Regions from separate parts of the Microbacterium longlingense genome, predicted to be linked through region 3. Evidence: predicted binding sites of a transcription regulator. Region 3 holds the regulator's gene; each other region holds the start of a gene.

Region 1 (5,709 bases), on a different contig from region 3:
ATGACGTGAGAGCCGTGCCGGGGATACCTGAAGCATCGCGGGCAGGCGCCCTCGCAGCCTCGGGGTCTTCCCGACGGTATGACGAGCCAGGCTCATGTGTTTCTGCGGCCGGGTGATCCGAAGTTCGGCGATCGCTTCGACGCGACGGACCCCGTCTCCGGCGGTCGAGGAGCACCGGGCGACGGCATCACTGACCGAGAGCAGCGGACGCTCATGCGGAGCGACATGTCGGTCCTGTCTCCCCGTTGATCCACCGCGGCGGACGGTGTCCGCGACGAGCCTGCGATCGGTGCTCTCGCGGGACTCGTCCCGTCCGTCGTTCTCCGTCTCGCAGTCGAGGGTGAAGACCCACAGCCGAGCAGATGAAACGGGCTCGGCGCAATCGAGGTCGAGTTCGTGATGGACGGCGCGTCTCGGCAGATGAGCGGGCGCACGAACAGAACAGCGCGGCCCGGCGGCGGAGCCTCCCCGCAGGCGAGGGCTACCTCGTTGCAGGCCGGCCTCAGGCCGGGAGCGTGCAGCCGAGCACGGTCTGTGCGTAGGAGAGGATGTTCGCCCGGGAGGCGTGCGCGCCCAGTTCCACCCCGATGAGGGGGTACAGGTCGTAGGCGTCTTCGAGGGCGACGATATTGCGTGCGATCACGGTGAGCTCCGCCGTGGGCTGGAACATGCCCAGTGCGGCGCCGAGTTCGATGGTCGACCGGTAGAGGCCGACCTGCCGCTCGACGATCGAACGGTGCAACGGCCGGTACTGCGGCTGCTCGCGCAGCAGGGGGATGCTCTCGTAGGCCATGCGCAGGTGGCCGCTGATCTCCTCGGGTACGCCGGCCGCGACGAGCGCGACCAGGCGCCGAGCAGGGTCCGGCTCCTGCTCTGCGATGGCTCTGCGTTGTTCGTACATCTCCTCCAGCACGCCCTCGACGGTGGCGTACATCAGGTCGTCGAACGACGGGAAGTAGTACAGCACGCTTCCCGCGCTCACCGATGCCTCTGCGGCGACCGCGCGCACATTGGTGCCGCCCAGCCCGCTGCGGTCCGCGACCCGACGGGTGGCGGAGATCAGTTCCGCACGACGGGCGGCGTGCTTGCGCTGCGCGACCACATGACCTCCTCGTGACGGGCGCTACTCGCCCGCAGGGGCGAGAGTGGTCAGTTCAGCATAATGCTGCGGACGACGCGCTCTCAGGGCGAATCCGACGACGATGCCGGCGAGGAAGAGCACGGGTGTCGGGGCGAGCAGCGCGAGGTTCACCGGCCCGGTGAGCCCGGTGACCAGGTCGAAGTTCATGGCGATCAGGACGAAGCCGGTGAGGAGCCCGAGCGCGCCGAGGCCGGGTGCGACGAGCACCCGCCACGGGCTGTGACCGCGACGATCCCGGAGGAAGAAGCCCACCACCGCGATAGCCGCCACCGCCTGGGCGAAGACTAGCCCCGCGACCCCGATCGCGTACACCGGCAGCGCGAAGCCGAGGAACGGGTCGGCCCCGCTGGCGAGGGTGACGATGATCGCGATGAGGGAGATGGTGGAGACCCCCAGGCTGGCGTGGTGCGGCGCCTGGGTCTGCGGATGGGTCTGCGCCAGCCAGGAAGGCAGCAGGCGTTCACGGCCGAGCGCGAACAGATAGCGCGACGCGGCGTTGTGGAAGGCCAGAAGACAGGCGAAGAAGCTCGTGACGATGAGCACCCGCATCGTGATCGAGGCCCATGCGCCCAGATAGGCGTCGCCGGCGTGGAACACCATGTCCTGGAAGTCGTCCTGCATCGCGAGCTGCAGCACGCCCTCCACGCCGAACGCGACGGTGAGCACCCAGAAGGTGAACGCGTAGAAGGCGCCGAGGAAGCCGATGGAGATATAGGTGGCCGCCGGCACGGTGCGCTGCGGGTCCTTCGCCTCCTCGGTGTAGATGGCGGTGCTCTCGAACCCGAGATACGCCCCGAACCCGAACACGAACAGCGCGCCGCTGCCGGCGGCGAAGAACACGTTCTCCGGCGCGAACGACGCGAAGGAGATCGGCTCCGGCCCGCCCTGCACCAGCACCGCGATCGCCAGGATCAGCAGGATCCCGACCTCGGCGGTGAGCAGCACGGCGAGCACCCGCGCCCCCACATCGATCTTGCGGTAGCCGAGGAAGCTCGTGATCAGAAAGGCGAGGAAGGCGTACAGCGTCCACGGCAGGTGGATGTCGAACAGTGCGGCGAAGGTCATCTCGCCGAAGAAGCCGACGAACCCGTAGAAGCAGATGCACAGGGCGACGTAGGAGAAGATCGTCACGAAGACGATCCCGATGCCCACCGGCTTGCCGAGACCGCGGGCGCCGTAGACGTAGAACGCGCCGGTGTTGCGGACGTATCGGGTCATCGCGGTGAACCCGCATGCGAACAGCATGAGCACGATGCCGCTGGCGAGCATCGCACCCGGGCCGCCGATTCCCGCGAGACGGAAGTCGGTCGCCGCGGCGCTGGCGACGACGGTCAGCGGTGCGGCGGCGGAGACGACGAAGAACACGATCGCCCACACGCCGAGGCGCCGCTGGGCGAGGGTCGTCGTGGTCGTGGTGGGCGCTGTCTGCGGACGGGCGGGCGATGGATTCGACTGAGACATCTGTGGCTCCGGAATCGAGGGTGTCTTGTGCGACGGTGCATGCAGCCGGATGAGCTGTACTTGAACAGGGAGTCAAGGACGAGTTTGCGCCAAAGTCAAGCTATTTTGAGGAATCAGTGCTAGAAAGCTGAACAGGCGTTCATGAAATAACGGAGGGAGCATCATGGGGTCATCCACGCGGAATGCCGCGCGACCGCAACGCCCAGCGGCCGTGCAGCGGGCGCGGGATCTGGGGATTCCGTTCGCGGGGGAGCCCGGCCGGTTCGGCGCGATCACCGATGTGCCCGGCGTCGCGGTGGGCTATCGCACGTTGATCGAGGCGGACGGTCGCGAGGCCGTGCGCAGCGGGGTGACCGTGATCCTCCCCCGGGGGAGATCCGGGGTGGGGGAGCCCTGCGCTGCGGCCGTGCACTCGTTCAACGGCAACGGAGAGCTGACGGGGCGGGCGTGGATCGATGAGTCTGGCTCCGTGTCGATGCCGATCGGCATCACCAGTTCCCATGCCGTCGGGGCCGTGCACAGCGGCATCGACGCATGGGTGGCGCGGACTGCGCCGCGGGTCGCCACGCAGTGGATGCTCCCGGTGGTCGGCGAGACCTGGGACGGATACCTGCACGACATCAACGGCGGGCACATCACACCCGTGCACGCCCAGCAGGCGCTGGACGCCGCGACCGACGGTGCGCTCGCGGAGGGCAACGTCGGGGGCGGCGCGGGGATGAACTGCTACGGCTTCAAGGGCGGCACCGGCACGTCGTCGCGGGTCGTCCGCTACGGCGCAGACGCCTACACGGTGGGCGTGCTGATTCAGGCGAACTTCGGATCCCGCGAGGAGCTGCGGCTGCTGGGCGTGCCGATCGGGGCGCTGTCGGCAGCGCCGAACCCGATGGGGGAGAGCGACTGGATCGGGCAGGAGCGGCGCGCGGCGCCCGCCGGGGCCGGGTCGGCGATCGTGGTCATCGCGACCGACGCACCGCTGCTGCCCGGGCAGTGCGCGGCCCTCGCGCGGCGCGGCGCGCTGGGCCTGGGCCGGACCGGAACCGCGGGCAGCCACTTCTCGGGAGACATCATGCTCGCCTTCTCCACGGCCAACCGTGGCGCGCTGACGTCGGTGTTCCCTGACGACGAGCATGCCGGGTACGAGAGCCTGCGCTTCATCCCCTGGGGGCGGATCGATCCCTTGCTCACCGCCGTCGTGGAGGCGGTCGACGAAGCCGTCTGGAACGCCCTCGTCGCGGCGCAGGACATGACCGGACGGGACGGCCACCACAGCCCAGCCCTGCCGCACGACGAGATCCGGCGGGTCATCGCAGAAGCCGGAGCGCGCTGAGCCCGCCTCCGCCTCGCCGGATCTCTTCTGGGCGTCTGGGTATCTGGGTATCTGGGTGTCTGCGGATGGGCGGGCAGGCTCCGCCGCGCGGTGCCCTGCCCGCCCTCAGACGCTGAGACGGGACGGGTGCAGGGTGCGCGCGTAGTCCTCCTTGAAGACGGCGAGGTGCAGCCATCCCTCAACCGCCGAGACGCCGGGAATGCTCCGCAGGCGCTCCAGGCTGGCGTAGAGAGCGCCCGCCGATGGCTCGACGAGGGTGGCGACGACGTCGAAGCGTCCGAGGGTGCGCGCCGCGAAGTCCACGCCGCGATCGGCGCGCAGCGCCTCGATCACCGCGTCGTCGGAGGCCAGGGTGAGCCCGATGCCCATCGACAGCTGTCGGTGGGTGAGGCCGCGCCCCTCGACCGCGCTGATCTTGATCACACCGGCGTCGCGGAGCTTCTGCACCCGCGCAGTCACGGCGGAGGGGGAGAGCCGCACCGCGTCGCCGAGAGCGCGGAAGCTCGCGCGCCCGTCGCGCTGCAGATGCTCGATGAGGGCCTCGTCCAGCTCGTCGAGGGTGACGTCGCCGTGATAGTCCGAGATGTAGAGGCCCTTGAGGATGCTCGCGTAGATCACCGTGCTGATGCCGGAGACGCCATCGACCGCCCGGATGTGCTCGAGCACATCGTGCAACTCGGTCGTCGAGCCCAGTCGCACCTCGGTGACCAGCTGGTGCGCGCCGCCGACGGCCGAGACGAACACGGTCTCGCCCCGATCGCGCAGGTAGCCGGCGATCGGCTCGACAGGTCCCGCGGCGCGGATCGAGACGTGGGCGAGCACGTGTTGACCGAGGAAGGCGGGGTCGACCGCCGCGACGACGCGAACGCTGCGCTCGGCGAGCATCGTACGCAGCCGGTCGGCGACGACCGCGCGGGAGTGCCCGAGGCGTTCGGCGAGGGCCCGCACGCTGATCCGCCCGTCCTCCTGCAGGGCGCGGATGAGCTCGGCGTCGAAATCCATGGTGCCTCCCGAGAAAACCGAGATACCGGGAAGTGACATCCCGATCCTGCAGAAATCATGGCACAGGCGCCATGCGGGGGCGACTCCGGCGCATCCTGCGCACACAAGCGAACAATACCCGCGTCAGCACGTCATGCTGCTGGAGTTCTGCTCTTGACGCTCTGGTCGGCCGAGCCCTAATCTCCATCGAGATTCGACGAAGAACTGGAGCATCCTGATGAGTGAGAACGTCGGCCCCATTGACGCCTCGGTGAACCCGCGCTACTCCGGGCTCGCGACCTTCGCCCGCCTGCCTCGCATCGAGGACGTGCCCCGCGCCGACATCGCCGTCGTCGGGATCCCGTTCGACTCCGGGGTGAGCTACCGGCCGGGCACCCGGTTCGGGCCGTCGCACGTGCGGGAGTCGTCGCGACTGCTGCGCCCCTACAACCCGGCGCAGGATGTCTCGCCGTTCGCGATCGCGCAGGTCGTGGACGCCGGCGACATCCCGGTCAACCCCTTCGACATCTCCGCCGCCGTCGATGAGGTCGAGCGTGCCGTCACCGCACTGGGCGAGCAGGCGCAGCGGATCGTCACCATCGGCGGAGACCACACCATCGCGCTGCCGCTGCTGCGCGTCGCCGCCGCAGCGCACGGGCCGGTCGCCGTGCTGCACTTCGACGCGCACCTCGACACCTGGGACACCTATTTCGGCGCTCCGATCACGCACGGCACCCCGTTCCGACGTGCCAGCGAAGAGGGTCTGATCGACCTCACCGCGAGCTGCCACGTCGGC
Region 2 (5,709 bases), on a different contig from region 3:
GCGACCGATGTGGCCGCCCGCGGCATCCACGTCGACGACATCGACCTCGTGGTGCAGGCCGATGCTCCGGACGAGTACAAGACGTATCTCCACCGCGCCGGTCGCACCGGGCGTGCCGGACGGGAGGGTCGGGTGGTGACGCTCATCACCCGGCACCGTCAGCGGCGCATGGCGGAGTTGCTCGATCGCGCTGAGATCGACGCGCCGTTCGACCAGGCCGCCCCCGGGGATGATGTGATCGACGAGATCGCCGGTCGCGTCCCCTCCGCAGCCGACCTCACCCGCTAGCCCCGTCCCCGAACCCACCCTCCTGTGCGCCGAACCCATCCCGTGGGCGCGCACAGGGGGGATTCGGCGCACAGTTGGTGAATTCGCGGGAATGGAGAGGGCGCCTCGCCGGGGCGCTTGAGGGGCCGGAGGCCTGCCGAGGGGCAGGATGTGCACATGGGCTTCCGCTTCATCACCGACGAGTCAGAGCGGTGGATCGCCTCGGCGACGACGCACTACGGCGCAGTCGGCGAGGCACCACGCGCCACGCGGGTGCTGCGCGATGACTATGCACGCCCCTCGCGCTGGCTGCTGGGTGTTGTCGCTTTCGTCGTGGTGCTCGCGGGAGCGGCGCTCGGCGTCGCACCGCTCGTGCTCTGGCTGCTCGACCCGGCGGCCGAGCTCACCCTCATCGACGGCCTGATCGCGGGCATCGGCGTTGCGGCCACCGTCTGGGCGGCGCTGGTCCTCTGGCAGCTGCACCGCACCGGGCATCGGCTCGTGCGTTCCACTGCGTGGTGGGCGAGCATCCTGGACGAACCGATCGCCGCCCCTGCCCCCGGGCCGCTGCTGCTGCGGTCCGTATCCGCTCTGATCGCGGCTCTGATCGCGATCGTCGCCCTGGTCGGCCTCGCCCAGCCCGCTCTGCTCGGCGGCCTGCTGCCTGGCGTCCTGCCGGTCTGGGCTGCGGCCGGTGCGCTCTGCGCTGCCGGTCAGCTCGGCGGCGTGCTGCGCGCCCGCCGCGCCACGGCCGTGTCGGCAGCTCCCGCCGCCCGCCCGGCGGGCGCGCGGCGTCCCGGTGCCGTTCTCGCACGATAGCCCGCCGTCGTCCGGGCCCGCACCCGTCGGAACGGCTCCGGACCCGTCAGAACAGGGTGGGCACTGGCGCGCTCTCCGCCGCCAGGCCGGGCGCCGCCGCGGAGCTGCGCTCGCCCCGCAACGGCCCGGCGTGCGCTATGGGGTCGCCACCGCGGCGCTCGAGTCCGTGCACGCGCAGCAGGGGGCGTACGCGCCGTCCCAGCCACTGCCGGTACTCCTTCGGGGCCTCTGACGATGCCCCCGGGTAGAGATGCCGGTAGGACGAGAGCAGGTCTGGACGGTGCTGCGATAGCCACTGCAGGAACCACGGCTTGACCCCGGGGCGCAGGTGCAGGGCGCCGTAGACGACGTGATCGGCGCCCGCGGCGGCGATGCGTCCCAGCGCCCGGTCGATCGCCGCGACCGAGTCGGTGAGATGGGGGAGGATCGGCATCAGGAACACACCGACGCGGAACCCGGCATCGCTGAGTACGCGCACCGTGTCGAGGCGCGCCTGAGCGGTGGGGGTGCCCGGTTCGATCGCGCGCTGCAGGTCTTCGTCGAAGACCGCGATCGACAGCTGCACGTCGACCGGGACCTGCTCGGCCGCGGCGGTCAGCTCGGGGATGTCGCGGCGGATGAGGGTGCCCTTGGTCAGGATCGACAGCGGCGTGCCGGACGCCGCGAGCGCCCGGATGATGTCCGGCATGAGCCGGTACCGCCCCTCGGCGCGTTGATACGGGTCGGTGTTGGTGCCCAAGGCCACGGTCTCTCGCTGCCAGGAGGACCGCCGCAGCTCGCGCTCGAGAACCTCGACCACGTTGACCTTCACGACCACCTGCGAGTCGAAGTCCCGCCCCGCATCGAGCTCGAGGTAGGTGTGCGTGCCGCGCGCGAAGCAGTAGACGCACGCATGACTGCACCCGCGATAGGGGTTGATCGTCCACGCGAAGGGCATGCGCGAGGCGCCGGGGACGTGGTTCAGGGCCGACTTGGCCAGCACTTCGTGGAACGTCACGCCGGCGAACTCCGGTGTCTGCACGGAGCGGACGAAGCCGGAGCGCTCCTCGAAGCCGGGCAGCGCCGCCGTATCCGCCTGATCGATCCGTTGCCCGTGCCACCTCATGCATCGAGTCGAACATAGCTCCGAGAGAACTGTCAAGAAAATCCGGAGATATATTCGATATCCGATGCGTCCCCGATCGGACCCAGTGTCGCCTAGACTGTGACTCGATCTCACAATCCGCTCGCACGGCGTCGCCGCGGAGCACGCTCTGGCAAGGAGGCCTGTATGGAACGGGACATCTACGACGAGGATCACGACGCCTTCCGGGGCATGGTCCGAGAGTTCATCGAGCGCTACGTCAGCAACGAGAAGCGCGACGCGTGGGACGCGGCCGGTGAGATCGACCGCGAGACGATGCTCGCCGCGGGCGAGGCTGGCCTCATCGGGCTCTCCGTCCCCGAGGAGTTCGGCGGCGCCGGCATGCTGCAGGACTACCGTTTCCGCGCGATCGTCAACGAAGAGGTCATCGGCGCGGGTGCCGGCTCCCTGGCGGGCGCCTTCGGCATCCAGGACGACCTCGCCGTCCCCTACATCGCGCACATGGGCACCCCGGAGCAGAAGGCGAAGTGGCTTCCGCGCATGGCGACCGGCGAGGTGCTCGGCGCGCTCGCGATGACCGACCCCGGCGCGGGCAGCGACCTGCGCGGTGTGAAGACCAACGCCAAGAAGGTCGACGGCGGGTACATCGTCAACGGCGCCAAGACGTTCATCTCCTCTGGCTCGACGGCCGATGTCGTGGTCACCTTCGTCAAGACTGGCGAGGGCAACCGCCCCGACGCGTTCAGCCTGCTCCTCATCGAGAAGGGCATGGAGGGCTTCGACCAGGGCAAGAAGCTCGACAAGATGGGCTTCCACGGCTGGGACACCGCTGAGCTCAGCTTCAGCGATGTCTTCGTCCCCGAGGAGAACCTCATCGGAGGCAAGGAGGGCCTCGGCTTCATCCAGCTGATGATGAACCTGCCCCTCGAGCGCCTGTCGATCGGCGTCGCTGCCGCGGCCGCCGCGCAGGCCGCCCTCGACTGGACCGTCGCCTACACCAAGGACCGCGAGGCCTTCGGCGAGCGGATCGTCGATTTCCAGAACACGCGTTTCCGTCTCGCCGACATGGCCGCCACCGTCGACGCGATGTGGGCGTACATCGATCGCGCGATGCTCGCCTACAAGGACAGCAAGCTGACCGCCGAGGACGCCGCGAAGGTGAAGTTCTGGGCGACGGAGCGCGAGTGGGAGGTCCTCGACACGGGCGTGCAGCTCCACGGCGGCTACGGCTACATCATGGAGTACCCGATCGCGCGCGCCTTCACGGACGCCCGCGTGCACCGCATCTACGGCGGCACCAACGAGATCATGCGCGACATCGTCGGTCGTCAGATCGCGGGCAAGCGGGGCTGACACCCTGCTCGATGCTCTTCCGATGGCGCCAGGTCCTCCTGGTGCCATCGGCCTTTCCTGGTGGGTCGTGGCGGGGCGGGCCGTGACCGCTTCGCCGCCCGGCGCGGGCTGAGCGCGCGGATCAGATGCGGCGGTGGCGCGGCAGCAGCCGCACGCCGGGGAGCGGGGGCGCCGGGACGCGCTCCGCGCCGTGGCCCGGCACATGGCCGAAGCGGGCGGTGTCTGCCTCCCAGTCCTCGCGGGCACGGGCGATCTCCTCGTGCGTGCGGGCGGCGAAGTTCCACCACATCACCAGATCCTCGGCGAAGGGCTCTCCGCCGAGGAGGAAGAGCGTCGCGCCCTCCTCGCTGATCACCTCCACGCGGTCGCGGGAGTCGCCGAGGAACAGCAGGTCGCCCTCGTTCAGCGGTTCGGCCGCCACATGGGCCTCGCCGGAGACGAGCAGGACCGCGTGCTCCCACGCCGTGTGCAGCGGCAGCAGCACCCGGGAACCGGGGGCGAGCGCGATCTCGGCGCCGACGATCGGGGTGTGCACGGTGGCGGGGGAGCGGACCCCGGCGAACGCGCCAAGCACCACGGTGGCCGTCGCGGGCGGGCCGTCCTGCGCGGGCAGCTCGACGCGCGGCAGATCGTCGTGCTGCTCGAACGACGGCGCGCCCTGGCAGGCCTCCTCGGGAAGCGCCACCCAGAACTGCAGGGCGTCGAGCGGGACCTCCGCCTCGCCGACGGAGTACTCGGAGTGCGCGATCCCGCGGCCGGCGGTCATGAGGTTCAGGGCGCCGCGGCGGAGCGTCACGTCGCTGCCGACGGTGTCGCGATGGCGGATCTCGCCGACGAGCGGCCAGGTGACCGTCTGCAATCCGATGTGCGGATGCGGTTCCACGCGCATCCGCACCCGGTCGGGGCCGAAGCGGTCGAGGAAACACCACGCTCCGACGGTGGGCAGGTCGCGGCTGGGCAGCGTGCGGCGCACGTCCATCGCGCGGACCCCGCCGAGCGGCACCGTGCGCGGCGCCAGCATCACCGACCGCGGGCCGTGCACGGCCTACTCCGCGCCGCGGTCCGGCCAGCGCACGGCGACGCCGTCCATCGGGTGCTCGCGCAGGTACTTCTCCACGTACGGGCAGAGGGGGACGAGGGTCTCTCCGGTCGATGCGCCGTCGGCGAGGGCGAACGCGGCCAGGCGGCCCGCGATGCCCTGCCCCTGGAACGCGGGGAAGACCTCGGTGTGGGTGTAGCGCAGTTCGCCGTCGGCGTGGACGACGTCGATGAACCCCGCCAGCTCCCCGTCCGAGAACGCCTCGTAGCGGGATGCGTCGTCGTCGCGGTTCACGGTGATCTCGGGCATGAGGCCTCCTCGCATCGGTGGGTGTGATGCCAGGCTACGCCCGCCAGAACGCCGCGGCTCCGTCATTCCTGCGGCGCTCTCCGGCCCGAGCTGCGGGTGCGCCCATCGTCCGCTGCGGGAGCGCGGGGGCATCGGCGTCGGATGGGCTGGCTACGCTGGATGGATGCCGCACGACAGCCCCGCTGGGCCTCCCGCCGATCCGTGGGCCGACGCCCACCCCGCCGGTGACCCGTGGGACGACGTGCCCCCCGAAGACCCGTGGGGGGATGAACCGTGGCCGGCGGAACCCCCCGCCGACGCGGACTTCGCCGGCGGCGGAGGTGCGCCCTGGCCGGAGGACGCCGGCGGCGCCCGGGGTGCGGCTGCCGCGCCGCCCGTCGCTCCGGCGGCCGCGCCGTCGCGCTACGCCACGCCGGCGGAGGCGCTGCGCACGGTCTACGGCTACGAGGCGTTCCGCGGCGACCAGGCCGAGATCGTCGATCACGTCGTCGCGGGCGGCGACGCGATCGTGCTCATGCCCACCGGCGGTGGCAAGAGCCTGTGCTACCAGATCCCCGCACTCGTGCGCGAGGGCACCGGCCTGGTCGTCTCCCCGCTGATCGCGCTCATGCACGACCAGGTCGACGCCCTCCGCGCCAATGGCGTGCGGGCGGCCTACCTCAACTCCACCCAGTCGGCGGCGGAGCGCGCTCAGGTCGAGCGCGACTATCTCGCCGGCGAGCTGGATCTGATCTACGTCGCCCCGGAACGCCTGTCCAACCCCGGCACGCTCGCGCTGCTCAAGCGGGGGGCGCTGAGCGTCGTCGCGATCGACGAGGCGCACTGCGTCTCGCAGTGG
Region 3 (5,709 bases):
GGCGGGCGCCCTGCTCCTGGAGGCGCTGGAGTCGCGGGACGAGCACTCCGCGCGTCTGGCCCAGCGGTCCGTCGTGGTGGTCTCGCAGGCCGATCCCAAGGCGAAGCGCTCCGACATCGACCACGTCGTCTCGGGGTACCGTTCGCTCGCGCGCGAGGTGGTCAGCATCCCCTTCGATCACCAGATGGTCGACGGACACCTCTACTACGGCGGACTCGCCCAGGAGACGCAGCGCGCCTGGCTCGCCGCCGCGGCGGCCGTGGCGCGCGGCCTCTGAGGCTCTCGCGCGTTCGCGCAGCGCTGCAGAACCCGGGTCAGAGTGACGCGATCCAGTTGCGCAGCATTCTGATGCCGGCCTCCCCCGACTTCTCGGGGTGGAACTGGGTCGCAGAGAGCGGGCCGTTCTCGACGGCGGCGAGGAAGGGCGTCCCGTGCGTCGCCCAGCTCAGCACGGGCTGGGGGAACGGCGGGATCACATCCAGCTCCCAATGGCACGCGGCATAGGAGTGGACGAAGTAGAACCGCTCGTCCTCGAGGCCGCGGAAGAGCACGCTCCCCTCCCCGGGGTCGACGGTGCTCCAGCCCATGTGCGGGAGAACGGGCGCATCCAGCTCGATGACCGTCCCCGGCCACTCGCCGAGCCCCTCGACGTCCTGGCCGCGCTCGACGCCGTGCGCGAACAGCACCTGCATGCCGACACAGATGCCCAGCACAGGGCGGGACCCCGCGAGCCGGCGTCCGATGATCTCGTCCCCGCGGCTGGCACGCAACGCTTCGACCACCGCGGCGAACGCTCCGACACCGGGGACGACCAGGCCGTCGGCCTCGATCGCCTCGGTGCGATCGGAGGTCAGCACCGCATCCGCCCCGGCCTCGGCGAGCGCCTTGACCGCGGAGTGGACGTTGCCGGAGCCGTAGTCCAGCACGGCTACCCGAGGCGCGGAGGTCATAGCGCTCCCTTGGTCGACGGAACACCGGTGATCAGCGGATCGAGCGCCTTCGCCTGACGGAATGCCCGCGCGAAGGCCTTGAACTCCGCCTCGGCGATGTGGTGCGGGTCCCGGCCGGAGAGCACCCGCACGTGCACGGTGAGACCGGCGTGGAAGGAGATGGCCTCGAACACGTGCCGCACCAGCGAACCGGTGAAGTGCCCGCCGATCAGGTGATGCACGAACGCGTCCGACTCGCCGTCGTGCACCAGGAACGGCCGTCCGCTGATGTCCACGACGGCCTGCGCCAGCGCCTCGTCGAGGGGCACGAGCGCGTCGCCATACCGCGAGATGCCGCGCTTGTCGCCGAGCGCCTCCCGGATCGCATCGCCGAGGACGATCGCGACGTCCTCCACGGTGTGGTGGGCGTCGATATGGGTGTCTCCCGTGGCCCGCACCGTGAGGTCGGTGAGCGAGTGCCGCGCGAAAGCCGTGAGCATATGGTCGTAGAACGGCACGCCGGTCTCGATCGTGCTCTCTCCCGTGCCGTCGAGGTTCAGCTCGAGTTCGACGGAGGACTCGCTCGTCGTGCGGGTGCGGCGGGCGGTGCGGGGCGCGGTCATGCGACCGATCCTACCGACGCCAGGGCGTCGAGGAACGCCGTGGTCTCGGCCTCGCTGCCGGCGCTCACCCGGAGGTGGCCGGGGATGCCGACATCGCGCACCAGGACTCCGCGGTCACGGAGTGCCTCCCACGTCGCCGCGGGGTCTGCCACGCCGCCGAAGAGCACGAAGTTCGTCCACGACGGCGCCGGAGCGTACCCCAGGGCCTCGAGAGTCGCGGTGATGCGATCGCGCTGCTCCACGATGTCGTCCACCATGCGCAGCATCGTCGGGGCGTTCCGGAGCGCGGCGACGGCAGCCGCCTGCGTCAGCGCACTCAGGTGGTACGGCAGGCGCACGAGTCGCAGGGCGTCGATGAATGCAGGATCGGCGGCGAGGTAGCCGACCCGGGCACCCGCGAACGCGAAGGCCTTGCTCATCGTGCGGGACACGGCCACGCGTGGCCGGCCGGCGAGCAACGTGATCGCCGAGGGGGCGTCCTGGGGAGCGAACTCCATATAGGCCTCATCGACGATCACGATCCCGCGCGCGGCGTCCGCCACGGCCTCGATCACGTCGAGGGGAAGCGGCGTACCGGTGGGGTTGTTCGGCGAGCAGAGCACGACGACATCGGGGTCCGCCGCGCGCAGCTGAGCGACCGCCTCGTCTGCGGTCAGCGTGTAGTCGGGGTGGCGGGTGCCTTCGATCCACCGGGCTCCCGTGCCGCGCGCGAGCAGCGGATACATCGAGTACGTTGGCCCGAACCCGAAGACCGTGCGGCCCGGCCCGGCGAACGCCTGAAAGACATGCTGGAGCACCTCATTCGAGCCGTTGCCCGCCCAGATCTGCTCCCGGCTCAGCCCGCCGCCGAGGTAGGCGGCGAGGGCGTCACGCAACTCGGTGAACTCGCGATCGGGGTAGCGGTTGACATCGCGCAGGGCCTTGGCGATGGCATCGAGGATGTCACCGGCGACCTCCTCGGGCACCGGATGCGTGTTCTCATTCACGTTGAGCGCGACCGGTACCGCTGCCTGCGGTGCGCCGTAGGGCTTCTGACCGCGCAGGTCGTCGCGAATGGGGAGGTCTTCGAAAGAAACAGCCACGCTGCAATCGTAGGACGTACCGCGCACCGACCGCCGCGGCGGTCATCGCGCGGCACGGCGCTCAGCGCTGCGCGTACTCCGCGGGGATCGCCAGCTCCTGGCCGATCATGATCGACCCGCCGTCGAGCTGGTTGAGCCGGATGATCGCGTCCACCACATCGCGAGGGTCGGCTGCCGGGGCAAGCTCCTCTGCGAGCGTCCAGAGCGTGTCGCCCGGCAGGACGACGACCGTCGCGAAGGACGCTGTGCTGGTTTCATCCGACGACGACGCCGCCGTCGCCCCGCCCAGGACCAGGCCGGCGGCGAGGGCAGCCACGACCGGCGCTGCGGCAAGACCCGCGAGCACGCGGCGCCCGCGGGTCGTGATGCGCAGACGGGTCGCGGGCGCGGTACGCGCGAACGCGGGCGCGCTCAGGGCCGGTGCGGTGATGCCGATGCTGCTCATGGGATGCTCCTTCGTCGAAGTCCGCGGGGCGGATGCCGTCTGACGAGACCGTGGTGCAGAGACGTCAGTTCGAGTGCCGAACTTCTGTTCCGAAGATATCTTCGATTTCGAACATCTGTCAAGGCTTCTGCCCACCCGGGCGCACCGGATAGCCAGACACGCTCGAACAGATATTCCGAAAGCACCGATGTCTTCGATACGGTTTCGATGAACGAAGCACACCACGGACCTCAGACATCGGGCCCGGCAGCCGCGAAGGACAGCGATGAGCGACACCGAAGACCTCCCCGTCGAGGCGGATCGATCCGCGGCTGCCGAGCAGGCGCCCACCCGGCGGCGGAAGACCCTGAGCCCCAAGCAGATGGCGATCCTCGAGGTCATCCAGCGCTCGATCGCCCTTCAGGGCTATCCGCCCAGCATGCGCGAGATCGGCGACGCGGTGGGCCTGAAGTCGCTCTCCAGCGTGACCCATCAGCTCGGTCAGCTCGAGCTGAGCGGCTATCTGCGCCGCGACCCCGGCAAGACCCGCGCGATGGAGGTGCTGATCGACCTCCCCGGCAGCGCGACCGAGAACCCGGCGGACTCCGCCCCGCCCGTGGGCGATGCGGCGCTCGTTCCGCTCGTGGGCCGCATCGCCGCCGGCGTGCCGATCACCGCGGAGCAGCAGGTGGAGGAGGTGTTCCCGCTCCCCCGGCAGCTCGTGGGCAAGGGCGACCTGTTCATGCTCAAGGTCTCCGGCGACTCGATGATCGACGCGGCCATCTGCGACGGCGACTGGGTGGTCGTGCGCTCGCAGAACACAGCCGAGAACGGCGATATCGTCGCGGCGATGCTCGACGACGAGGCGACCGTCAAGACCTTCCGCCAGCGCGACGGACACACGTGGCTGCTCCCCCGCAACTCCGCCTTCGAGCCGATCCTCGGCGATGACGCGACCGTGCTCGGCAAGGTCGTCGCGATCCTGCGCGCCGTCTGAGCACCGCAGGAACGGCGCACCGGAAACAGGCAGACAGCACCAGAACAGGCGGCTTTCGCCGGCATGTGCCTGTTCTGGTGCTGTCTGCCTGTTGTGGTGCGGCCGGGATCAGGCCGGCAGGTCCTCCCGGACGCGCCGGGTGGCCTCGACGATGTTGCGCAGCGATGCCGTGGTCTCGTCATAGCCGCGGGTCTTGAGGCCGCAGTCGGGGTTGACCCACAGCTGGCGCGTGGGGATCTCCGCCACCGCACGGCGCAGCAGCTCCTCCACCTCGTCTGTCGAGGGCACGCGCGGCGAGTGGATGTCGTACACCCCGGGGCCGATGCCGTGGTCGAAGCCCGCCTCCGAGATGTCGGAGACGACCTCCATGCGGCTGCGGGCCGCCTCGATCGAGGTCACATCGGCGTCGAGGGCGCGGATCGCATCGATCACCACGCCGAACTCCGAATAGCACAGGTGGGTGTGCACCTGCGTGGCCGCCGCAGCACCACCGGTGGCCAGGCGGAAGGAGTTCACCGACCAGTCCAGGTACGCCGGCTGGTCGGCCTTCTTCAGCGGCAGCAGCTCGCGCAGCGCCGGCTCGTCGACCTGGATCACGGCGATCCCGGCGGTCTCGAGGTCGGCGATCTCGTCGCGCAGCGCGAGGGCCACCTGGTTGGCGGTCTCGCCGAGCGGCTGGTCGTCACGCACGAACGACCAGGCGAGGATCGTGACCGGCCCGGTGAGCATCCCCTTGACAGGCCGCGGGGTGAGCGACTGCGCGTAAGACGACCACGCCACCGTCATCGGAGCAGGACGCGACACGTCGCCCCACAGGATCGACGGGCGCGTCGCGCGCGAGCCATACGACTGGACCCAGCCGTTCTCGGTGACCGCGAAGCCGTCCAGCAGCTCGGCGAAGTACTGCACCATGTCGTTGCGCTCCGGCTCCCCGTGCACGAGAACGTCGAGGTCGAGGCCCTCCTGCAGGCGGATGACCTGTTCGATCTCCTGCTTGAGGAAGCCGTCGTAGGCGTCGTTGTCGATCTCGCCGCGCGTGAAGCGCGCGCGGGCACGGCGGATCTCGCCGGTCTGCGGGAAGGAGCCGATCGTGGTGAGCGGCAGCGCGGGGAGGGCGAGCGCCTCCTCCTGCGCGGCGACGCGGGCGGCGTAGTCACCGCGGGCGAAGTCGTCTGCGGTGAGCGCTGCGGCGCGGTCCCGCACGGCACCGTCGCGCACCCCTGGTGCGCTCAGCCGGTCGGCCAGAGCGGCCGATGCGGCCTCCAGCTCCGCGGCGATCTCATCGCGCCCGGCGGCGAGACCGCGAGCGAGGCCGACCACCTGCACGACCTTCTGATCGGCGAACGCCAGCCAGGACGCCAGCCGCGGATCGAGCGACGGCTCGTCCTCGACGTCGTGGGGCACGTGCAGGAGAGAGGTCGAGGTGGCCGCCGCGACCGCGGCCGCGCCCAGGCCGCGCAGCGCCTCCAGCCGATCGAAGGCAGCGGAGAGGTCGCCGCGCCAGATGTTGTGCCCGTCGACGACGCCACCCACGAGCGTCTTGCCTGCCAGGCCGGGGGCGGGTGCCGGCACGTCTCCGCGGACGAGGTCGACCGCGATCGCCTCGATCGGCGCGGCGGCGAGCACGGCGAAGGTGTCGCCCAGCGCTGCGTAC

Evidence for each region. Region 3 encodes LexA, which represses DNA repair genes until DNA is damaged. Its sites were predicted from a motif close to TCGAACANNTGTTCGA; they were not measured.
Region 1: the regulator LexA is predicted to act here: its motif matches at 2,730-2,745, upstream of AC3RXY_RS13510 (DmpA family aminopeptidase).
Region 2: the regulator LexA is predicted to act here: its motif matches at 2,234-2,249, upstream of AC3RXY_RS02655 (Rv2578c family radical SAM protein).

Annotation. Positions count from the first base shown of each region.
Region 1 covers NZ_JBYRJA020000010.1:2,445-8,153, forward strand. The annotation lists gene AC3RXY_RS13500 (TetR family transcriptional regulator) at 503-1,102, opposite strand; gene AC3RXY_RS13505 (APC family permease) at 1,124-2,602, opposite strand; gene AC3RXY_RS13510 (DmpA family aminopeptidase) at 2,766-3,932, shown strand; gene AC3RXY_RS13515 (Lrp/AsnC family transcriptional regulator) at 4,038-4,934, opposite strand; gene speB (agmatinase) at 5,152-5,709, shown strand, end outside.
Region 2 covers NZ_JBYRJA020000001.1:569,716-575,424, reverse strand. The annotation lists gene AC3RXY_RS02665 (DEAD/DEAH box helicase) at 1-288, shown strand, start outside; gene AC3RXY_RS02660 (hypothetical protein) at 445-1,086, shown strand; gene AC3RXY_RS02655 (Rv2578c family radical SAM protein) at 1,133-2,191, opposite strand; gene AC3RXY_RS02650 (acyl-CoA dehydrogenase family protein) at 2,357-3,523, shown strand; gene AC3RXY_RS02645 (pirin family protein) at 3,645-4,565, opposite strand; gene AC3RXY_RS02640 (GNAT family N-acetyltransferase) at 4,569-4,871, opposite strand; gene recQ (DNA helicase RecQ) at 5,035-5,709, shown strand, end outside.
Region 3 covers NZ_JBYRJA020000006.1:231,910-237,618, reverse strand. The annotation lists gene AC3RXY_RS10840 (MinD/ParA family ATP-binding protein) at 1-277, shown strand, start outside; gene hisH (imidazole glycerol phosphate synthase subunit HisH) at 315-950, opposite strand; gene hisB (imidazoleglycerol-phosphate dehydratase HisB) at 947-1,552, opposite strand; gene AC3RXY_RS10825 (histidinol-phosphate transaminase) at 1,549-2,634, opposite strand; gene AC3RXY_RS10820 (LysM peptidoglycan-binding domain-containing protein) at 2,696-3,079, opposite strand; gene lexA (transcriptional repressor LexA) at 3,345-4,055, shown strand; gene metE (5-methyltetrahydropteroyltriglutamate--homocysteine S-methyltransferase) at 4,164-5,709, opposite strand, start outside.